DNA from 3 places in the Roseicyclus elongatus DSM 19469 genome. Region 3 is predicted to be linked to each of the others. Evidence: riboswitches for the same ligand, from Rfam matches in the RefSeq annotation. Region 3 holds a riboswitch; each other region holds the start of a gene.
The links. A riboswitch is a leader RNA that binds a small molecule or an ion and turns the genes downstream of it on or off. The one in region 3 is predicted to bind cobalamin.
Positions count from the first base shown of each region.

Region 1: it holds a riboswitch for cobalamin, as region 3 does, so the genes downstream of both, ROSELON_RS17510 (BLUF domain-containing protein) here and ROSELON_RS02280 (hypothetical protein) in region 3, are expected to answer to the same signal.
Region 2: it holds a riboswitch for cobalamin, as region 3 does, so the genes downstream of both, cobN (cobaltochelatase subunit CobN) here and ROSELON_RS02280 (hypothetical protein) in region 3, are expected to answer to the same signal.

Region 1 is NZ_CP004372.1:2,089,720-2,096,707, forward strand. It holds gene cobA (uroporphyrinogen-III C-methyltransferase) at 1-627, shown strand, start outside; gene cobF (precorrin-6A synthase (deacetylating)) at 620-1,360, shown strand; gene ROSELON_RS17510 (BLUF domain-containing protein) at 1,430-2,551, opposite strand; cobalamin riboswitch at 2,648-2,871, opposite strand; partial or broken gene metH (methionine synthase) at 3,041-5,769, opposite strand; gene ROSELON_RS10195 (homocysteine S-methyltransferase family protein) at 5,766-6,818, opposite strand; partial or broken gene ROSELON_RS19200 (DUF6525 family protein) at 6,975-6,988, opposite strand, start outside.
Region 2 is NZ_CP004372.1:2,074,516-2,081,503, reverse strand. It holds partial or broken gene cobN (cobaltochelatase subunit CobN) at 1-2,879, opposite strand, end outside; cobalamin riboswitch at 3,300-3,516, opposite strand; gene ROSELON_RS10120 (NnrS family protein) at 3,552-4,724, shown strand; partial or broken gene ROSELON_RS19195 (DUF1289 domain-containing protein) at 4,932-5,048, shown strand; gene ROSELON_RS10115 (DUF6925 family protein) at 5,070-5,777, shown strand; partial or broken gene ROSELON_RS10110 (cobyric acid synthase) at 5,782-6,988, shown strand, end outside.
Region 3 is NZ_CP004372.1:454,274-461,261, reverse strand. It holds gene ROSELON_RS17285 (DUF2059 domain-containing protein) at 88-489, opposite strand; gene ROSELON_RS02295 (nicotinate-nucleotide adenylyltransferase) at 728-1,327, shown strand; gene ROSELON_RS02290 (hypothetical protein) at 1,465-1,806, opposite strand; gene dacB (D-alanyl-D-alanine carboxypeptidase/D-alanyl-D-alanine endopeptidase) at 2,003-3,454, shown strand; gene ROSELON_RS02280 (hypothetical protein) at 3,483-3,857, opposite strand; cobalamin riboswitch at 3,893-4,095, opposite strand; gene ROSELON_RS02275 (PHA/PHB synthase family protein) at 4,131-5,942, opposite strand; gene ROSELON_RS02270 (tellurite resistance TerB family protein) at 6,049-6,468, opposite strand; gene ROSELON_RS02265 (lysine--tRNA ligase) at 6,584-6,988, shown strand, end outside.

The DNA.
Region 1 (6,988 bases), 1.6 Mb from region 3:
GATCTGTCGGCCGGTCCGATCCTTTCGCATGCCCGGCCCAGTACCGACCTTGTGGGGGTCGGGAAACGCGCGGGCCGCCCCTCGCCCAAGCAGCACCATGTCAGCCGCCTGCTGGTGGATTACGCGCGCGCCGGGGGGCGGGTCGTGCGCCTGAAATCCGGCGACAGCGGGCTGTTCGGACGGTTGGAAGAGGAACTGGTGGCCTTGCGCGAGGCGGGGATCGCCTTCGAGATCATACCCGGCGTCGCCTCGCCCTTTGCGGCGGCGGCGGCGGCGGGCATCCCGCTGACGAGGCGGCTGAGCGCGCGGCGGGTGCAATTCGTGACCGGGCATGACGCCTCGGGCCAACTGCCCGCCGATCTGGACCTCGACGCGCTGGCCGATGCCACGGCCTGCACCGTCGTCTTCATGGGCAAGCGCACCTTTCCCCTGCTTGCGCAGGCAGTGATGGCGCGCGGCCTGGCCGCCGACACCCCGGCCATGCTGGCCGAGGCGGTCGGATCGCCCGCGGCCCGCTATGCGCGCAGCACCCTTGCGGCCCTGGCCGATCAACTGGCCAAGGGCACCGGCGACAAGCCCGCCCTCATCTTCTATGGCCCCTTGGCCGAGAGCTTTCACGATGACTGAGCTATGGCTGGTCGGCATCGGCACCGGGAACCCCGATCACCTGACCCTCGAAGGGCGGGCCGCGCTGCGTGACGCGGCGTTGGTGATGGTGCCGCGCAAGGGGGCGGAAAAGTCCGACCTTGCCGAATTGCGCCATCAGATCCTTGCGGCCTGCGGCAGCACCGCCCCGGTGGCCGAGTTCGACATGCCCCTGCGCGATGACAGCCTGCCCTATGCCGAGCGGGTGGCGCGCTGGCATGACGAGATCGCCGCGATCTGGGCCGCGACCATGGCGGCAGCGCAGCCGCGGGGGCCTGTTGCGCTGCTGGTCTGGGGGGATCCGGGGCTGTACGACTCGACCCTGCGGATCGCGGATCGCCTGGTGCCGAGGCCGCGCTTGCGCGTCGTCCCGGGGATCACCGCCTTGCAGGCTCTGACAGCAGCGCATGCCGTCCCGTTCAACACTGTGAACGGGGCGGTGACCGTCACCACCGGCCGCCGCCTGCGCGATCATGGCTGGCCCGAGGGGGCCGAAACCGTCGCCGTGATGCTGGACGGGGACTGCAGTTTCCAGCGCCTGCCGCCCGAGGGGCTGCATATCTGGTGGGGTGGGTTTCTGGGCATGCCCGAGCAGGTGCTCGAGGCCGGGCCGCTGGCCGAGGCCGGGCCGCGCATCGTCGCCACCCGCGCCGCGGCGCGCGCGCGCCATGGCTGGATCATGGACACCTATCTGATCCGCAAGGGCGCGGGGTGACGCCGCCGGCTGCGCGCCAAGGCCCGCCGAACGATCGCGCGAGGCCCGAGAAAGCGGGCCGCGCCGCTGTCAGGCCAATGACCGCCCATCGCGCGCCATCCACGCCATGACCGAGAGCGCCAGCCATTCGACATCACTTGCCGGAAGCGGTCCCGTCGCATCGCGCCGAAACCCCAGCCGCGCGGGCCAGTCGCACAGCGCGCCACCGGCGCGGCCACCGACATGGACCGGACGATCCGGGATACGGGCCTTGATCCGGTGGGCCAACTCGGCCGTCCGGTCCGCGTCGCTCGCCAGACCGACTCGTGGGCCCGCAATGACGATCGACGCCGGATCTGTGCGCGACAGGGTGGCCAGTGTCGCCTCGATATCGCCTTCCAGCACGAGTTGAACGGACATGCCCGCAGCGCGCAGCAGATCGGCCTTGACCACCGCGCCGAGGATTTCGAAGTTGCCCGGCGGCACGACGATGGCAACCGACCCCTGATCGCGCAACGGCAAAGGACTGCGCCCGAGGCGCTGCCAAAGGCAGTTCAGATGCCCCAACCCGACCGCGATCTCGGCCGTGGACCAGACCTCGTCCTGCCAGCCCTTCGCGAAGGCGGCGCAGACCTCGTCGACAAGTTGCGCCCGCGTGCGCAGATCCTTTCTGGCCGGCGGCGGCAGGTTGGGCAGGCTGTCGGACCCGCAACGCACCAACTGCTCGGCCAGGCTGACCGGTGTGCCCCCGCCGTTCAAGTCCCGTCGCATCCGCCGCCGATGGCCATGGGCCGCATGCTCGAAGGCGATCATCGCCTGGTCGACATCCAACGCCCCACCACGGGGCCCGAGGACCGCCCCTGGCAGGCTGTCATCCTGCACCGGAGGTTCGGCAAGACGCATCGGCCAGCCGGGAAAACGCCGCGTCGGCATCCAACCGGCACTCAGGACCGAGATGTCCCGGTGCCGCGGATCGGCCGTGATGCGCGCCATAAGGGCGCAGACATCGTCGGCCGGCCCCTCGAGCCATTGCAGGAACGTGTCTTTGCTGGAAATGAGCACGCCCGAGACCCCGTTGCGACGGTTCTTCGTTTCCGACTGGGCGGCCAGGGTGACGACCTCGCGGCGTTGCAACCCGGCGGCCGCGCGGCTGGAATAGGCAAGGCGAAAAATCCGCTGCCCATCGGGAAAGGGGATTGTCACGTGTCGCATTTTTGCCGCCTCTCATCATCGGCGGGGCGGCAGGCCAACGGACGAAACCGCCTGGTCCGGCGGTGGCGTCCCCAGTCCCCCCGGTGCACCCCGCCCGGTCCAACATGTCAGATGGCAGGTCTCCTGGCTTGCGGGTTGTTGCTCGACCGGTCCTTCCCGGGCCTTGGGCCCAGTGGCGTTCTCCGGTCTCGCTCGCCGCTCACAGTTGCGGGGGCAGCCACGGATTTGCCCGGTCGGTCGGACCATCGGGCGCACCGTGTTCCCTTTTCAGCCAGACGCCCCTGAAAGGACGCCTGCGCACCATCGCGGGCAGTGTGGATCGGGCGGCGAGTGCAAACGGAAACTTACGCACCGGCTGGCATTTTGTCTCGACATGGTGAGGGGTTGCGCTGGATTCAGAAAATTGATCTGCCCACGCCCCGCCCGCCTGCGCGCAAGCGCGGCGAGAGGCGTCGGGCGCTGCGATCACCCCACGCGCAGCCCGCCCGGTCACGCCGCGGCGCGGTCTGGCGAGGATCCGGGCGTGTAATTCAGAATGGGCGCAAGCCAGCGCTCGGCCTCGTCCACGTCCATGCCCTTGCGCTGCGCGTAATCTTCCACCTGGTCGCGTTCGACCTTGCCGACGCCGAAATAGTAGCTGTCGGGGTGGCCGATATAGAGGCCGGAGACCGACGAGCCGGGCCACATCGCCATGCTTTCGGTCAGGCGCACGCCCGTCGTTGCCTCGGCATCAAGGAGCCGGAACAGCGTCTGCTTTTCGGTGTGGTCGGGTTGCGCCGGATAGCCCGGGGCAGGGCGGATCCCGGCATAGGGCTCGCCGATCAGATCCTGCGGCGCGAACGCCTCGTCCGTCGCATAGCCCCAGAACTCCCGCCGCACGCGTTGGTGCAACATCTCGGCCATCGCCTCGGCGATCCGGTCGGCCAGCGCCTTGACGAGGATCGCGCCGAAATTGTCGTTGGCCTTGTCCAGCCGCTCGGCGATCTCGATCTCTTCGGGGCCCGCGGTCACGACGAAGCCGCCGACATGATCGGCCCCCTTGCCCTCGGGCGCCATGAAATCCGACAGGGCGAGGTTGCGGCGGTCGCCGCGTTTGGCGGTTTGCTGGCGCAGCGTATGAAATGTGGCCAGCGTCTCGGCCCGATCCGCCCCGGTGAACAGCCGGATATCGTCGCCGACCGCGTTCGCGGGCCAAAAGCCCAGAACGGCGCGCGGCGTGAACCAGCGTTCGTCGATGATGCGTTTCAGCATGTCCTGCGCGTCGGCAAAGAGGGCGCGCGCCGCCTCGCCCTGTTTTTCGTCCTCGAGGATCTTTGGATAGACGCCCCGCATTTCCCATGTGTGGAAAAAGGGCGTCCAGTCGATGTAGCGGGCGATCTCGGCCAGATCCCAATCCTCGATACCCCGCGTGCCGGTAAAGGTCGGGGCGGGCGGGGTGTAGGCGTCCCAGTCCAGCCTGAGGGCATTGGCCCGCGCGGCGGCCAGCGGGACACGTTGCTTGGCGCGTTCACCGCGTTCGTGCTTTTCGGCGACGTCGGCATAGTCGGACCGGATGCCGGCGACATAGGCGTCTTTCTGCGTCGGGCTGAGCAGCGCGCCCACCACGCCCACGGCGCGGCTGGCATCCGTGACATAGACGGCCTGACCGCGCGCATAACGCGGCGCGATCTTGACGGCGGTATGCACCTTGGACGTGGTCGCGCCCCCGATCAACAGCGGAATGTCGAAGCCTTCGCGCTCCATCTCGGAGGCAAGATGCACCATTTCATCCAGCGATGGCGTGATCAGGCCCGACAGGCCGATGATATCCACGTTCTCCTCTCGGGCGACCTGCAGGATCTTCTGCGGCGGCACCATCACGCCAAGGTCCACGATCTCGTAGTTGTTGCAGGCCAGAACGACACCGACGATGTTCTTGCCGATGTCGTGGACATCGCCCTTGACGGTGGCCATCAGCACCTTGCCCGCCGATTGCCGCCCGTCGCCGCCCGACAGGCGCTTTTCCTCTTCCATGTATGGCAGCAGGACCGCGACGGCCTGTTTCATCACGCGGGCCGATTTCACCACCTGTGGCAAGAACATCTTGCCCGCGCCGAACAGGTCGCCCACCACGTTCATGCCGGCCATCAAGGGCCCTTCGATGACATGCAGCGGACGCTCGGCAGCGGCGCGGGCGGCCTCGGTGTCTTCCTCGATGAACTCGGTGATGCCGTTGACCAGCGCATGTTCCAGCCGCTTTTCCACCGGCCAGTCGCGCCAGGCGAGGTCGCGCACCTTCTCCTCACGCTTGCCGCCGCGAAAACGCTCGGCGATGTCCAGCAAGCGCTCGGTCGCGGTGCCGCCCGCCTTGGGCTGGCGATTGAGGACAACATCCTCGCAGGCCTCGCGCAGCTCGGGGTCGATCTGGTCATAGACGGCCAGCTGCCCGGCATTGACGATGCCCATGTCCATGCCCGCCTTGATGGCGTGGTAAAGGAAGACGGCATGCATCGCCTCGCGCACCGGCTCGTTGCCGCGAAAGCTGAAGGACAAATTCGACACGCCACCAGACACGTGGGCATGCGGCAGGTTCTGCCGGATCCAACGGGTCGCCTCGTGAAATCGACGCCGTAATTGTCATGCTCCTCGATGCCGGTGGCGACGGCAAAGACATTCGGGTCGAAGATGATGTCCTCGGACGGAAAGCCCATCTCGTCCACCAGGATGCGATAGGCGCGGGCGCAGATCTCGATCTTGCGCTCATACGTGTCGGCCTGGCCCTGCTCGTCAAAGGCCATCACCACCACCGCCGCGCCATAGCCCATGCACAGCCCGGCGTGATGACGAAACGCCTCTTCGCCCTCCTTCAGGCTGATCGAGTTCACGACCGGCTTGCCCTGAACGCATTGCAGGCCGGCCTCGATCACCTCCCATTTGGAGCTGTCGATCATGATCGGCACGCGGGCGATATCGGGCTCGGAGGCGATGAGATTGAGATACTCGACCATCGCGGCGGTCGAATCGATCAGCCCCTCGTCCATGTTCACATCGATGATCTGCGCGCCGTTCTCGACCTGGTCGCGCGCGACGTTCAGCGCGGCGGCATAGTCGCGGTTGACGATCAGTTTGCGAAAGCGGGCCGAGCCGGTCACGTTCGTGCGCTCGCCCACGTTCACGAAGGGAATGTCAGGCGTCAGGACAAAGGGCTCGAGGCCCGACAGCCGAAGATAGCGGGTCATGCGGTCACCTTGCGGGGGGCAAATTCGGCCACCGCATCGGCGATGGCCCGGATGTGGTCCGGGGTCGTGCCACAGCAGCCGCCGACGACATTGACGATCCCGTCCCGTGCGAAATCGGCGACCTGTGCCGCGGTTTCGTCGGGCGTTTCGTCATAGGCGCCAAAGGCGTTGGGCAGCCCGGCATTGGGATAGGCGCAGGTCAGCGAGGTCGCGACGCCCGCGATCTCGGCCATGTGGGGGCGCATCGCGGCGGCCCCCAGCGCGCAGTTCAGGCCGACCGTGAACGGGCGCGCATGGGCCACCGAATGCCAGAAGGCCGTGGGCGTCTGGCCCGACAGGGTGCGGCCCGAGGCGTCGGTGATCGTCCCCGAGATCATGATCGGCAGGCGGCGGCCGGCCTTGGCAAAACTTTCATAGGCGGCAAAGATCGCGGCCTTGGCGTTGAGCGTGTCAAAGATCGTCTCGATCAGGATCAGGTCGGCGCCGCCCTCGATCAACCCGTCGATCTGCTGGCCATAGGCCAGACGCAGGTCATTGAAGGTCACGGCGCGATAGCCGGGGTCGTTCACATCGGGGCTGATCGAGGCGGTGCGGTTCGTCGGCCCGACCGCACCTGCGACGAAGCGCGGGCGGCCATCGGCGGCCATCGCCCGTTCGGCGGCCCGCCGCGCCACCTGCGCGCCGGCCAGGTTGAGGTCATGCACCGCCCCTTCCAGCCCGTAATCGGCCTGGGCGATCGTGGTGGCCGAAAACGTGTTCGTCTCGAGAATATCCGCCCCGGCCAAAGCGAATTCGACCTGGATGTCCTCGACCGCTTGCGGCTGGGTCAGCACGAGCAGGTCGTTGTTGCCCATCTGCGGATGGTCGGGGTGATAGTGATGGCGACAGCCGGGGCCGTGGATATGGCCGTTCGCGGTGAAATCCTCCTCGGTCATGTTCAGGGTCTGGATCATGGTGCCCATCGCCCCGTCGAGGATCAGGATGCGCTCGGCCGCCAGGGCGCGCAACGCGGCATGGGCGGGGCTTTCGGGCAAGGAGAAGTTCAACATCGGTGATGGTCCGGTCAGCTCGGTTTTGCGGCACCATAGCGATGGGTCGACATGAATTGAACTGAATGATTTTCGCGATGTTTATGAGGTGGACTCACAAAAATTTGGCGCGGCGGCCGCGTTGAGGCGGGACTGCGCCACTGTCATTGCCGGCGATCACGCCATGTCGT
Region 2 (6,988 bases), 1.6 Mb from region 3:
CTGCGCAGCAGCAAAGCCGCCCCCTTGGCTGGCGTAGTCAGGGGCAAGCAACAGGTCGGTTTCGGGCAGATCCTGAAGTTGGACGAAGGCATCAGCCTGCGCCACGCGCGCCTTCAGGCCGTCGAGGTCTTGACATTGCGTCTCGCCATCAAGCGCCCAACTCGAGGCCGCCAGCCAGGCCTCGCCCGCCGCGTGCCGGCCCTGCTCGGACAAATCGCCCAACAACGGCCCCATCAGCGGGTCGAACCTGCCCGGTGCGGGGCCATAGACACGCGGCGCGTCCCGGCCGGAATAGGGGGTCCAGTCGGGTGCCTCAGCACACTGGCTCAGCGCGCGGACCGCCTGCTGAAACAGCGCCGAAAGCGTTGGGAAGGCATCGCGGAACAGGCCCGAGACCCGCAGCGTCACATCGATACGCGGGCGGTCAAGCGCGGCAATGGGAATGATGTCGAGCCCCGAGACCCGCTCGGACCCGTCGTCCCAGACCGGCCGCACCCCCAAAAGCGCCAGCGCCATGGCAAACTCCTCGCCCGCCGTGCGCATCGTGGCCGCCCCTGCGAGATCGACGACCAGCGCCCGCGGCCATTCGCCGTTTTCCTGCCGATGGCGGCGGATCAGCTCTTCGGCCAGCGCCACACCATGCCGAAAGGCGGCGCGCGACGGCACGCTGCGCGGATCAGTGGTGTAGAGATTGCGCCCGGTCGGCAGCACATCCGCCCGGCCACGATAGGGCGAGCCAGACGGCCCGGAATCGATCCGCCGCCCCGATAGCGCGTCCAGCAGCGCCTGACGCTCGGCCTTGGCCGAGGCGGCGGTGTCGAACGGGCCTGCAACCGCCCGCGCGCGGCCCCAGACATGCAGCCCGTCCCCGAATTCGCTGTCCGTCACGTCGCGAACGAAGCGATTGATGCGAGCGATGGCTTCGGTTGGGCAAGAGGCTTCTGTGATCCCAATATCTTTTTCAATACCATGAGCTTGCGCCTCGTTGCGAATGTCGAACATGAACCGCTCACAGGTGCGCGGGTGCAATTCGTCGGCCCTCGGGACCTCGTTTAGCAACGCCTCGAGACGCGCCAAACGCGGCGGCGTGCCCGACGCCTTGAGAGGGGGCGGGACATGCCCGATGGTCACGGCCCCGATCCGCCGCTTGGCTTGCGCCGCCGCGCCGGGATCGTTGACGATGAAGGGGTAGATCACCGGCAGATCACCGATCAGCGCCTCGGGCCAGCAAGTCTCGGACAGGGCGACGGCCTTGCCCGCCAGCCATTCCAGCGCGCCATGCGTTCCGATATGCACGACCGCATCGGTCTGCGTGCGCAGCCAAAGGAAAAAGGCCACATAGGCATGGCGCGGCACCTGCGCGCCGGCCCGATCGTCGTTTTCGCACGGTGCCGGCGCGATCGGGTCCGGTTGCAGCAGGACCAGCGCATTGCCGCGCCGGACAGCGGCAAAGGCAAACCCCTCGGGCGTGGCATCCGGGTCTGCCTCGGGCGCGCCCCAGGCCGATTGAAGGTCGTCGCGCAATGCTTTGGGAAGTAGGGATAATGCGGCGCGATAGGTCGCCATCGGATAGGCGATGCGCCCGGTGCTCAGCGCCGTGTTCAGCGCGGCCCCCTCGGTGATGCGGTATCCGGTCTCGGACAGGTCGTCCAGGATCGCCTCGGCCGATGCCAGCGCGTCGAGCCCCGCCGCATGCGCCATGTTCCAGTCGCGCCCCGGACAGGTGGACAGAACCAGCGCCACACGCCGATCCGCGGGCGGTATGATCGACAGCCGATGCCAGGCCGCGACCCGGTCGGCAATCGCGTCCACGCGGCCCGCCTCGGGCATGTGGACATGACGCGAAAACTGCAGATGGGCATCGCGCGCACCCGGTTCCTTGAAGGACGCGACGCCGGCAAAGAGCCGCCCGTCCATCTCGGGCAGCACCACATGCATCGCCAGATCGGCCGGCGACAGGCCGCTTTCTGCTGCGGCCCAGGCCGCGCGGGTCGAGGTTGCCAGGGCAACCTGAAAGACCGGGACGCCGGCGGCATCCAGCGGCGAAGTCCCGCCCTCGTCCCGGCCGGAAAAAGAGGTGGCATTGACGATGGCAGCGGGACACAGGGCCCCGATCTGCCTGTCCAGCCACACCCGCGCCTCGGGCGCCTTGAGCGACGGGGCAAACAGGCCGAGCGCGCGAAAGCCGCGCGCGCGCAGCGCTGCGAACAGCGCCTCGATCGGCGCAAGGTCCGCCGCCACCAGGTAGGAGCGATAGAAGATCACCAGAACGAGGGGAGCGGTATCGTCGAACCGGGCGGGCGCCGGGCAGCTCACCCCGTCCTCGGGCGTCCAGGCGCCGACTTGCGGCAGCGTCTTGGCCCCCGGTACCGGCCCCGCATAAAGCCCCGCCGCAAGCGCCATCTGCGCCAGCGCCGCCTGTGCCGCCACCGCACCGCCGCTGTCGCAAAGCGACGCCAGCCGCCGCAACGTCGAGACCGGCACAGTCGAGACCGCGTCGAGCCGCGGATCGGGCCGCCCGTCGGCGGGCAGAACGGCCAGGGCGATCCCCTTCTGCCTGGCCAGCGCCTCGACCCTTTGCAGACCATAGGGCCAATAGGGCGCCCCCCCGATCAGGCGGATCAGGATGCCCTTCGCCCCCTGAAGCGTCTGCTCGACATAGGCATCGACCGAGCGCGGATGCTTGAGCGCCGCGATATTGGCCAGGCGCAGCGCGGGCATCCGCCCCTCGGGACCGCCCGCGCGGTGCCACCCCGCCGCGAAGGCTCCGAGGTCACTGTCGGAAAACGACAAGACCCCAGATCCGCGGGCGTCTGCCCCAGATCGGTCGGCGTTCCGGTTTCCTCGAGCCCGTGGCCGTCTCGGAAAATGACATGCATGCGAGCCTGTGCCTCGACTTACTCAGCGGCGTGTGCGTCGGGCACTAGGATACCCCGCATCGCAGCAGGGTCCACAGGGTTCGGCCCGGCGATCGTGATGCGGTGCCATGGCACGGGTGCCCGGGGCCTGTCACACTGGTGGCGCGCCCGCGCGATCGGTGTGCCCGGGTTCGACAACTCGGGACGGTCGAAGACCACAGTGGCGAAAACATCATGCCTGCGGTCGTGATGTTGGCGGCTGCGAGGGGCAGTCCCGTCACCAATGGGGCCCACGGCGCCTTGTCGGCCGCGCGTGCAGATCGGAAGCTCCACCTGTGATGCTGCGCGCGGCATGCGGTCTCCATCCTGTCAGGTCGACGCAGGCCCAAGGCGCGGAATGGCGGATTGGGCCCCCGGTCCGACACCGGGGCACCACGCCCGGTTTGAGTCTTCGCGCTGGCAGGTCCACCGGCTTGCGCATCTGAGGGGTGGCCTTGGCCAGTCGCCTGGCCTTGCCGTCCCCCGGCCCGGAACCAGTGGCTTGTGAACGCCCTCTCCGGTCACGGTCGCGGGGGCGGGCGCCTCGGGCCGCTGTGAAGCCCTGTCGCATTCCCATTCCACCCGTAAACCTGCAGGCACCAGCCCATCACGTATCGAAACAATACGTGACCTTGTCAATCCGGAGGCTCCGACATGAGCCATGACCACGCGGACCACGACCGTACATGGCCGCAACGCGGTGTCCTTGCAGCGGCCGCCCGGCCCATGTTCCTGCTTGCCGCGCTCTGGGCCGCCGGGGCGGTCGCCTTGTGGCAATGGGCGCCCGAGGTGATGGCCGGTCTGCCGGACCCGCTGTCGTGGCATATCCACGAGATGACCTTTGGCTTCGGCGGGGCGGCCATCGCCGGGTATCTGTGCAGTGCCGTCAGCAGCTGGACAGGCCGCGCCCCGATACAGGGGGCCCCGATCGCGGCGCTGGTCGTTTTGTGGTCGGGCGCGCGCGCGGGCCTTCTGGCGCCGGACGTGCCGGGGTGGATCGCCGCGCTTGCCTCGGCCGGGTTCTTCTGGCTTGTCGCAGCACTTCTGGCGCTCGAGGCGCGGCGCGCGGGCAAGGGGTGGCAACCCGTCTTCATGGCCGCGTCCGGTCTGGCGGGCGTCATTTCCGGCGCGTGGATCCTGGTAATGGAGGCCGGCGGTTTTCACCCGGCCTTTCCGGCCATCGCCGTGCTCGGCTTCGCCGCGATGCTGATCCATATCGGCGGACGCATGGTGCCGGCCTTCCTCGACTATGCCGCCCGTTCGGAGGGGCAGCCCGTGCGCGTGGTGCCGGCCCTGCCGCGTCGCCTGACGCTGGCCGCCGTCCTGGCGGCGGCGGCGCTTTTGGCTGGCGGCGCGATCTCTGCGGCCTCGGTCGCGCTTTTGGCCGGCGGCGTCCTGATGCTGGCCTATATCGCGACATGGCCACTGTCCGCCGCCCGCGATGACGTGCTGCTGGCCATCCTGACCCTTGCCTGCCTGTGGGTGCCGGTGGGCCTGATCCTGTGGGGGCTGTCGCTGCGCGGCATGGCCCTTGCCCCCGCCGAGGCACAACACGCCCTCGTGCTCGGTGCCATGGGCGGTCATTTTATGGGGCTGGCCGCACGGGTCTTTGCCCACCGAACCCCAATGGGCCTGAAGGCGCGCGGCGGCATTGCGCCGGTCTATCTGCTGATCCTGTGCGCCGTTCCGGCCCGCATGGCCGGCTTGATCGACCTGTCGGCCGTGTTGTGGTGCCTGGGCTGGCTGGGATTTGCCATGGTCATGACCCCGCATCTCAGCGGGCCATTGCCTCGCCCCGTTTTCAGCGGGTCACGCCGTCAAGGGTGATTGCGCGCCGCAGACGCTTCACTATGGTGGCGTCCGATGGTGGCAGACCGGCCCTAGGGCCCTACATGAACGCGCGCATGGCGGATCGGCACGGCCCTGGACGGGTCGAAGGTGCGATGCCTGACCGCCCGAAACCCCGATCGCCCGAGAGGAGGCACACCCGCATGACGGCAACGCTCAGACCGCCCCCCCGCCAGCCCCTGCCTCGGCGTGTGCGTGATCGATGACACGGGACGCGCCTGCATAGGCTGCGCCCGCACGCTGGACGAAATCGCCATATGGGGCCGCGCCAGCGACGCCGAACGTGCTGCGGTTTGGGCTGCTCTGCCGCGGCGTGCGGCCGAGATGGGCCTGACGGTCCGACGGCTTCACTGGCAGGGCGATGAGCTGCTGGACGAGGTCGAGGCCCGTTTTGCAAGCGCCTCGGGCAGTTTCGTGGCAGGTGTCCATGGCGCGGCGGCCGAGGTTCTGCGCGCCCCGGACGAAGCCTTCGAGGCGCAGCGAAACGGCGCTGTCCTGACCCTCAGAACAGGCCGGGCGGCCCTGCGCCTCGAGGCGGCGGTTTACCTCACCGCCTTCGAAATCCAGCGCGCGGACGGCGCGCCACTGATCGCGTTGGCCGTGCCATCGGGCCGCGCGCGGCTGGCCGCCGCCCACGCCCTGACCGATCTGGGGCCGGACGACGACAACCTGCTGGCGCGCGATGCCGGGGGGCATCGCTTCGATGTCGGGCTGGGCCGGCGCGCGGCGCGCTTCACGTTGCGCTGCCCCGATGACCTGGCCCGGGCCATCGCGCCCCATTGCGGCACGCCCTGGCCGGACTGCATGGGCCGGATCGACGCCGCCGTTCTGGCGGCAAGCCCCGTGCGCGTGGTCGAGGCCCCCTGCCTGCGCGCCGAGGTCGATACCGAGATGACCCCGCCGGGCGGCACGCCGCCCGATGGGCCGCATACCCGGCTGACACCCGATGACATCGCGCAGGGGGTCGACACGCCGCCATCCGTGCCCTTGCCCGAGGATTACGCGCTGTCGGCCTTGTTCTATCCCGCCTGATCCGGTGCCTCGCGCGTTGATGATCCAGGGAACCGGCAGCAATGTCGGCAAGTCCCTGCTGGTCGCGGGGCTGTGCCGCGCGGCACGGCGGCGCGGCCTGTCGGTTGCACCGTTCAAACCGCAGAACATGTCGAACAATGCCGCCGTGACCGCCGATGGCGGTGAGATCGGGCGTGCGCAGGCGCTGCAGGCCATGGCCGCGGGGCTGCCGCTTCAGACGGACATGAACCCGGTGCTTCTGAAACCCGAAACCGATATCGGCGCGCAGGTGATCGTGCAGGGCCGGCGCGTGACGACCTCCATGGCCCGCGACTACCAGGCCATGAAAGGGCAGTTGTTGGCCCGCGTGCTGGAGAGTTTCCAGCGCCTGAAGGCAGCCCATGACCTTGTGTTGGTCGAAGGGGCCGGCAGCCCGGCCGAGGTCAACCTGCGGGCCGGCGATATCGCCAACATGGGCTTTGCCCGCGCCGCCGATGTGCCGGTGATCCTGGCCGGAGATATCGACCGTGGCGGCGTGATCGCCCAGATCGTTGGAACACAGGCCGTGATCGACCCGGCGGACGCCGCGATGGTCGCGGGGTTTTTGATCAACCGGTTTCGCGGCGATATCAGCCTGTTCGACGATGGATATGACTATATCGAAAAGACGACCGACTGGCCGGGTTATGGCGTGTGCCCCTATTTCGCCGATGCCTGGAAACTGCCGGCCGAGGACGCTGTCGACCTGTCCAGCCCGCGTCGCGACAGCGGGCTGCATGTGGTCTGCCTGACGCTCAGCCGGATCGCCAATTTCGACGATCTCGATCCGCTGGCACAGGAACCCGGCGTACGGCTAACCATGCTGGGCCCCGGGCGCGCCGTTCCGGGCGATGCCGATCTGGTGATCCTGCCCGGCACGAAATCGACGCGGGGCGATCTGGCCTTTCTCAGGGCGCAGGGATGGGATGTGGATCTGGCCGCCCATATCCGCCGCGGGGGGCGGGTTCTGGGCATCTGCGGCGGCTACCAGATGCTGGAGCGCCGCATCGCCGATCCCCATGGCATCGAGGGGTCGGCCGGCACCGATCCGGGCCTTGGCCTGCTGGATGTCAGCACCGTGATGACGCCCGAGAAACGCCTGACCGAGGTCACGGCGATCCATGCCCCGACCGCCGCGCCGTTTCACGGCTACGAGATCCTATCGGCCAGACCGATGGCCCAGACCGCGCCCG
Region 3 (6,988 bases):
TGTAGCCATGCCGCGCGGGATGGGCAATCGCAGGAAAGGCCGAATTGGCCCCCGTCACCGAACCACCGGCTCCGGGGCAGGGCGCGCTCAGCGCAGGCTGTCGATCAGGCGCTGGTTCATCGCCGGGTCGGTGGTCAACTGGATGCCTTCGGCCTGCAGACGCGCGGCGATGCGCGGTCCGAGCGTCTGGCCCAGTTCCGTCCCGACGCGTCCGCCAATCACCGCGCCTTGTTGTGTCAGCATCGGGGTGGCGGCCAACAGGGCGCGGCCGGTCTCTGACTCGTAGAAGGCGACGATCCCGGCCAGATCCTCGGGGGAAAAGGCATTCAGATAGAGCGGCGCGGTTTCCGCCCGCATGCGGGTGGTGAACTCGGCCAGCATCTCCTCGGTCAGGATCTCGGTAAAGCGTTGCGGATCGGAAAGGTCGATCCCCTGCATGCGCAGGTTGTTCTGCAGCGCCGAGGCGATGATCGGCGCCTGCGAACTCATGACCGCGGCGAACATCTCTTCGGTCAGGGTCAATTCGGCAATGCGGCGGGCATCCGCGGCGGGATCGGCCTGCGAGGGGGGCGGCCAGGCACAGCGACAGGGCAAGGGCGGAAAGCGAAAGGCGCGTCATGAAAACTCCGGACCAAAGGGATTGGTATCCCACCTTCGCGTCCATCCCGCAGATGTCAACGCGCGCCGGACCTTCCGCGCGCGGGCCAAACCCTTTATGGGGCAGGCGATGCAGCGTCATGTGATGCCATATACCGCGCCCGGACAGGTGATCGGGCTTTTTGGGGGGTCGTTCGATCCACCCCATGCCGGGCATCTGCATGTCAGCCGCGAGGCGCTGAAGCGATTTGACCTCGACCGGCTGTGGTGGCTGGTCAGCCCCGGCAATCCGCTCAAGGAAAATGGCCCCGCGCCGCTGGATCGGCGGATGCAGGCGGCCCGTGCATTGGTCGATCATCCGCGCATCGACGTCACCGATATCGAGGCGCATCTGCGCACCCGCTACACAGCCGAAACGCTGGCGGCACTCTTTGCACGCGCGCCCGGTGTGCGGTTCGTCTGGCTGATGGGGGCCGACAACCTCGCGCAGTTTCACCGCTGGCAGCACTGGCGCTGGATCATGGAAAACGTGCCCATCGGGGTGTTGGCCCGTCCGGGTCAGCGCATCTCGGCACGCACGGCCAAGGCGGCGCAGATCTATCGCGCGGCGAAACGGCCCGCCTCGGCAGCGCCTGTCCTGGCCTATGCCCGGACCCCCGCCTGGTGCTTTCTGAATCTGCCCATGGTCGATCTGTCCTCGACCGAGATCCGCGAACGTGGCGAGTGGTAGCGTCACGCCCGCGACCCGGCGCGACCCGGTCAGGAAGCCGCCACGGAAAATCCCTGCCAGCACCGCAATGCCCGCACCCGGCGTCATGCCAAAGCCCGGTTTCGCACCCAAAGTGACGCAAAGGAAACCGATGCGGATCAGCCCGAGCCGCCCCACAAGGCCGGGCCGCGCCGCAGCCATATGGACAGGAGGCCGGACAGGATGAGCCCGATAAAGACCGCAGCGACCCCGTTTGCGCTCGGGTCGGTCCGTCGCCTTGCCCGGATCGGGGCGATATCCCCCGTGACTGCCCGCCGGCGCAGCCAGACGCGCCAGTCCCGCGGCAGGCACGCCGCGCCAAGGGCGAATCGGCTGAACGCCAGCCAGTGGGGCACCACCCCGTCGCCGCCGATCCGCAGCTTTCCCGCCAAGCCCCCGGCATGGACCAGCGCCAAGGCCAGCGTCATCAAAGCCCGCGCGCGCGCCCTGTCTGACGGCATGGCCACCGCCCTTATCGCGTTGACAGGGCGTCGGAAACACACGCTCTTGCCAAGGCGGCGGCTGCGCCATGGCGGCGATCGCCGCAATGGGCAGGGCTTGAGACGAATCCGCCTGTCTGCTTAACCTCTCGGCAAGTTATGGATATTTGACCAAATGGTTTCGAGACGCGCATTCTTGAACGGGGCGGTTGCCGCGATGGGCAGCACCGTTGCGGGTGGTGCCTTTGCCGGCGCGCCCGACAGGTCCCTGCGTCCGCTGATCCGGCCGGACGGGATTTTCGAACGCTCCATCCCCGAGGCCGCCGATCTGATCGCGCGCGCCGAGCTCGGGGGGCGGGTCGGGTTCGCCGTGGCCGATGCCGCGACCGGCCGGATGCTGGAAGTGGCCCATCCCCTGTTCGGCCTGCCGCCGGCCTCGGTGGCCAAGGCGGTCACCACGGCCTATGCGCTCGACCGGCTGGGGCCGGGATACCGGTTTCGCACGCGGCTGGTGACCGATGGCACTCTGACCGATGGCCGTCTCGATGGCGATCTGTGGCTTGTGGGGTCGGGCGACCCTGTCTTCGATACCGACGCGTTGGCAGGGATGGCCGGCGCGCTGGCCGATGCCGGCGTGCGCGAGGTCACGGGGCAGTTGCGGCTGGCCACCGATGCGCTGCCTTTCATCTATCAGATCGATCCGGGCCAGTTGCCGCATGCCGGCTACAACCCGTCGATTTCGGCACTGAACCTCAACTTCAACCGTGTCCATTTCGAATGGACGCGCGAAAACGGCGATTACGCGGTCACGATGCAGGCGCGGTCGTCCAGCTATTCGCCCGGCGTGCAATCCTCGCAAATGACCGTCGAGGACCGCGATTTCCCCGTCTACACCTTCGAGGCCACCGATGCGCGCGACGTCTGGACCGTGGCGCGCGGCGCCCTGGGCAATGGCGGGGCGCGCTGGCTGCCGACGCGGCGGCCCGCCGTCTATGTGGCCGAGGTTTTCCAGACGCTGGCGCGCAGCTACGGCATCGTTCTGGATGGCCCGGCCTTCTCGGAAAGCGCCCCGATGGGGGCCGCTGTGCTAGCCGAACATGTCTCGGATCCGCTCGAGGATATTCTGCGCGGCATGATGCGCTGGTCCACCAACCTGACGGCCGAGGTCGTGGGCCTGCTGGCCACGCAGGCGGGGGGCGTGCGCCCGGCCAGTCTGGCCGAAAGCGGGGCCGAAATGGCGGCCTGGATGGAGGACCGTCTGGGCGCGCGTCACGCGCGCTTCGTCGATCATTCCGGCCTGGGCGTCGACAGCCGCCTGCGCCCGCAGGACATGACCAGCGCCCTTGTCACCGCAGGGCCGAACGGCCTGTTGCGCGACCTGATGAAGGACATCCCGATGCGGGACGATGCGGGGAATGCGATACCGGATCACCCCCTGTCGGTGGTGGCCAAGACCGGCACGCTGAACTTCGTGTCGTCGCTGGCGGGCTATGTGCGTCTGCCCACGGGGCGCGATCTGGCCTTTGCGATCTTCTGCGCCGATCTCGACCGCCGCGCCGCCCTGACCCAGGCCCAGATGGAGCGCCCGCCCGGCGGCCGCAGCTACAATGGCCGCGCCAAACGGTTGCAACAGGCGCTGATCGAGCGCTGGGGCGCCGTCTACGCCTGAACAGACCGGTGGGCGTCGGGGGCGGGCATCAGGCGGTCGGGCGCGCTTCGAGCAGCGCCAGCGGCCGCTGTGGCAGGGCCGCCGCCGATACCGGGCCACCATGCCCTGCCGCCCCGAACATCGCATCGGCCAGGGCGTCCAGCGGGGCCATGGCGCTGTCGGCCTCGACGCCGCAGAACAGGCGCACGCGCGCATGCGTCGCGATGAACCGCGCACTACAGGTATCGCTGCAGCCCTCAAGGCGGCCAAAGCCCGCGACCTCGAAATCGGGTTGCGTGAACGCACGGGCCTCGGCCACGCTGCGGGCCAGTTGCGCGACCAGGCACGCCGCCTCGGGGCAGGCCTTGCCGATCCGCGGGCACATGGTGGCTTGATAGGAATGGGTCTCGTCGGACCAGATCATCGCATGTCTCCTGTTCCGGGGCACCCCGCCCGGGCTTGGGTGAATGGACGATGGCAGGTCTCCTGACTTGCGGAGTTTTGCGCCCCCGGCCTTCCCGGACCTTTCGGCCCAGTGGCATTTCGGGGGGGGCACGCCGCCTACAGTTGCGGGGGCAGTCGCGGACTTGGGGCAGGGCCCCGCACCGCATTCCCTTTTCACCCCGCACGCGATGCGGGGCACCATCACCCATAGGGGTAGGCGCGCGGGCCTGTCGCGGTCAAGGCCGGACGACGCCTAGACCTGATGCACGTAGTCGCCCGGGGCGTCGCAGATCGGGGCATGGCCGTCGGCCCCCATGGCGGGGGGTGGCCCCTCGCCGCTGGATTGTTCGGCCAGCCAATCGGCCCAGGCGATCCACCAGCTGCCCGGAATCGGGTCGTGATCGGCCAGCCAAGTATCGGGGTCCATGTAGAAGGCACCGGGTTCGCGATGGCCCAGGCGGTAATGCTTGCGCGGGTGGCCGGGCTCGCTGACGATGCCGCCATTGTGGCCGCCCTTGACCAGGCAGAACCGGAAATCGCCATCGGTGAACAGCTTGGCCTTGTAGACAGACCGCCAAGGCGCGATGTGATCGTTCTCGGTGCCGACGACGAACATGGGGGCCTTGATGTCCTTGAGCGCGATCACCCGGCCGTCAACCGCGTAACGCCCCGCCGTCAAACGGTTTTCCAGGAACAGACCGCGCAGGTATTCGGCATGCATCCGGGCCGGCATCCGCGTGGTGTCGTTGTTCCACACGCCCAGATCGCTGGGCATGTCGGGCCGGCCCAGGAAATAGCGCTGCACCGCGCGCGAATAGATCAGGTCCTCGGCCCGCATCGTGGCGAAGGTGCGCGTCATCTGCGGCCGGTCCAGATAGCCCTGATCCCACATCAGATCCTCGATGAAGGCGACCTGCGACTCGTCGGTGAACAGCAGCAATTCGCCCGCTTCGGCGAAATCGGTCTGCGCCGCCATCAGCGTGACCGAGGCCAGCCGGTCGTCGCCATCGCGCGCCATGGTCGCCGCCGCGATCGACAAGAGCGTCCCGCCCAGGCAGTAGCCATTGGCATGCACCTTTTGCCCCGGCACGATGGCGCTGATCGCGTCCAGCGCGGCCATCACGCCCATCCGGCGGTAATCGTCGAGGCCCAGATCGGCCATCTCGGCGCCGGGGTTGCGCCAGGACAGCATGAAGACGGTAAAGCCCTGTTCGACCAGGTAGCGCACCATCGAGTTATGGGGCGACAGGTCGAGGATATAGTATTTCATGATCCAGGCCGGCACGATCAGCACCGGCTCGGATTTCACCGTTTCGGTCTCGGGCGCGTACTGGATCAATTCGCAGATCTCGTTGCGCATCACGACCTTGCCCGGTGTTGCGGCCAGATCCTCGCCCACGCGGTATCCTTCGGGCTGGCTCTGATGCTCTTGCGTCAGGATATGCATCAGGTCTTCGAAATAGTGTTCCGCGCCGTCGGCGATGTTCCTGCCGTCCTGCCGGATCGTTTCTTCGATGATCTGCGGGTTCATCCACGGAAAGTTCGCCGGCGAAAACAGGTCGAGCGTCTGGCGCGCGATGAAACGGGCGCGATCGGCATTGTCGGGGCGCAGGCCGCGGATTCGTCCGGTGGCCATGTCCCACCAATCCTGCGTGGCCAGAAAGCTTTGTTGCCACAGCGCATAGGGCAGTTTCTGCCATGACGGATGCGTGAACCGGTGATCATAGGCCTTCGGCGCGAACGGGGCGGGGGGGTGCCCTTCCTCGGTCAGGGCGCGCAGCGTGTAGGCCCCCAGCTTTACCGCGTTTTCGGCGGCGTGTTCGGCCAAGGCCATCTGCCGCCCCGGCGCGCGGCTGAGATGCACCGCCCAATCGGTCCAGGATTCCAGCAAGGCAAAGGGCGACACGCCCCCGGTCATCCGCGCCAATGCGGCGCGCGTGGCCCGGTCCAGCGTATCGTAGCTGTGGCTGGCCGGGCGCGGGGGCGCCGCGGGCAGGCGGGGCTGCGGGCGTGGGGCGGGCAGGGCGGCCTTGGTCGGAAGGGGGGTCGGTGCAGGGTCTGACATGACATGGGTCCGGGGCTGGGGCGGATGCGCTCAGGGTGTGCCGCCATCGTCGGACACGCCTTGACCCACGTCAATCGCTGCGGTGCAGCATTCTGCCGCGTGTGACCTACAGCGTCATGTGCCGCGCCCGCGCGCCGCGTTCGATGGCGGCCGCCGCCAGCCGATCGATATCGAGCGCATAGCGCAATTCCATCAGGAACCGCAGTTCGATCTGATCCAGCCGGCCGTCGGCCGCGGCCACGTCACAGGCCAGCGCATAGGCCGTTTCATACAGCCGGTCGGGCAGGGCCTGTTCCACCAGTCCGAAAAGCGCGTCCAGCCCGTCCTCTTCCTCGAACAGGTCGAAAACCAGGGTCGCCATCGTTTTCAGATGATCCGCGTCATAATCGGCAAAGACCGGCAGGTTGTTCACAAGCCCGTGGATCTTGACCAGTTCCGAGGTCTGGATCGCCTCGTCCGAGACCGAAACGGCCACCATGATGGCCACCAGGGCATCCTCGGGGGATAGGGTTGTGCGGTCTGGCATTGCGACGCTCCTTGAATTCGCCTTGCGCTGTATTTATTGACCCGGCCTTGGCCCCGCAATAGGTGCGGGGACGCAGGGGAATGGATGCCCCGCGCGAGTTTCAGGGTGAAAGACGATGACCGATCTGCGTGACGCCGCGATGACCTCCAAGGCCTGGCCCTTCGAAGAGGCGCGCGCGGTGCTGAAACGCTATGAAAAACAGCCGCCCGAAAAGGGCTACGTGCTGTTCGAAACCGGCTACGGCCCCTCGGGTCTGCCGCATATCGGCACCTTCGGCGAGGTTCTGCGCACCACGATGATCCGCCGCGCGTTTCAGGTGATCTCGGACATCCCCACGCGGCTGATCTGTTTTTCCGACGATCTGGACGGCATGCGCAAGGTGCCCGGCAACGTCCCCAACCAGGACATGCTGCGCGAGCACCTGCAAAAGCCGCTGACCAGTGTGCCCGACCCGTTCGGCACCCATGACAGTTTCGGCGACCACAACAACGCCATGCTGCGCCGTTTCCTCGACACCTTC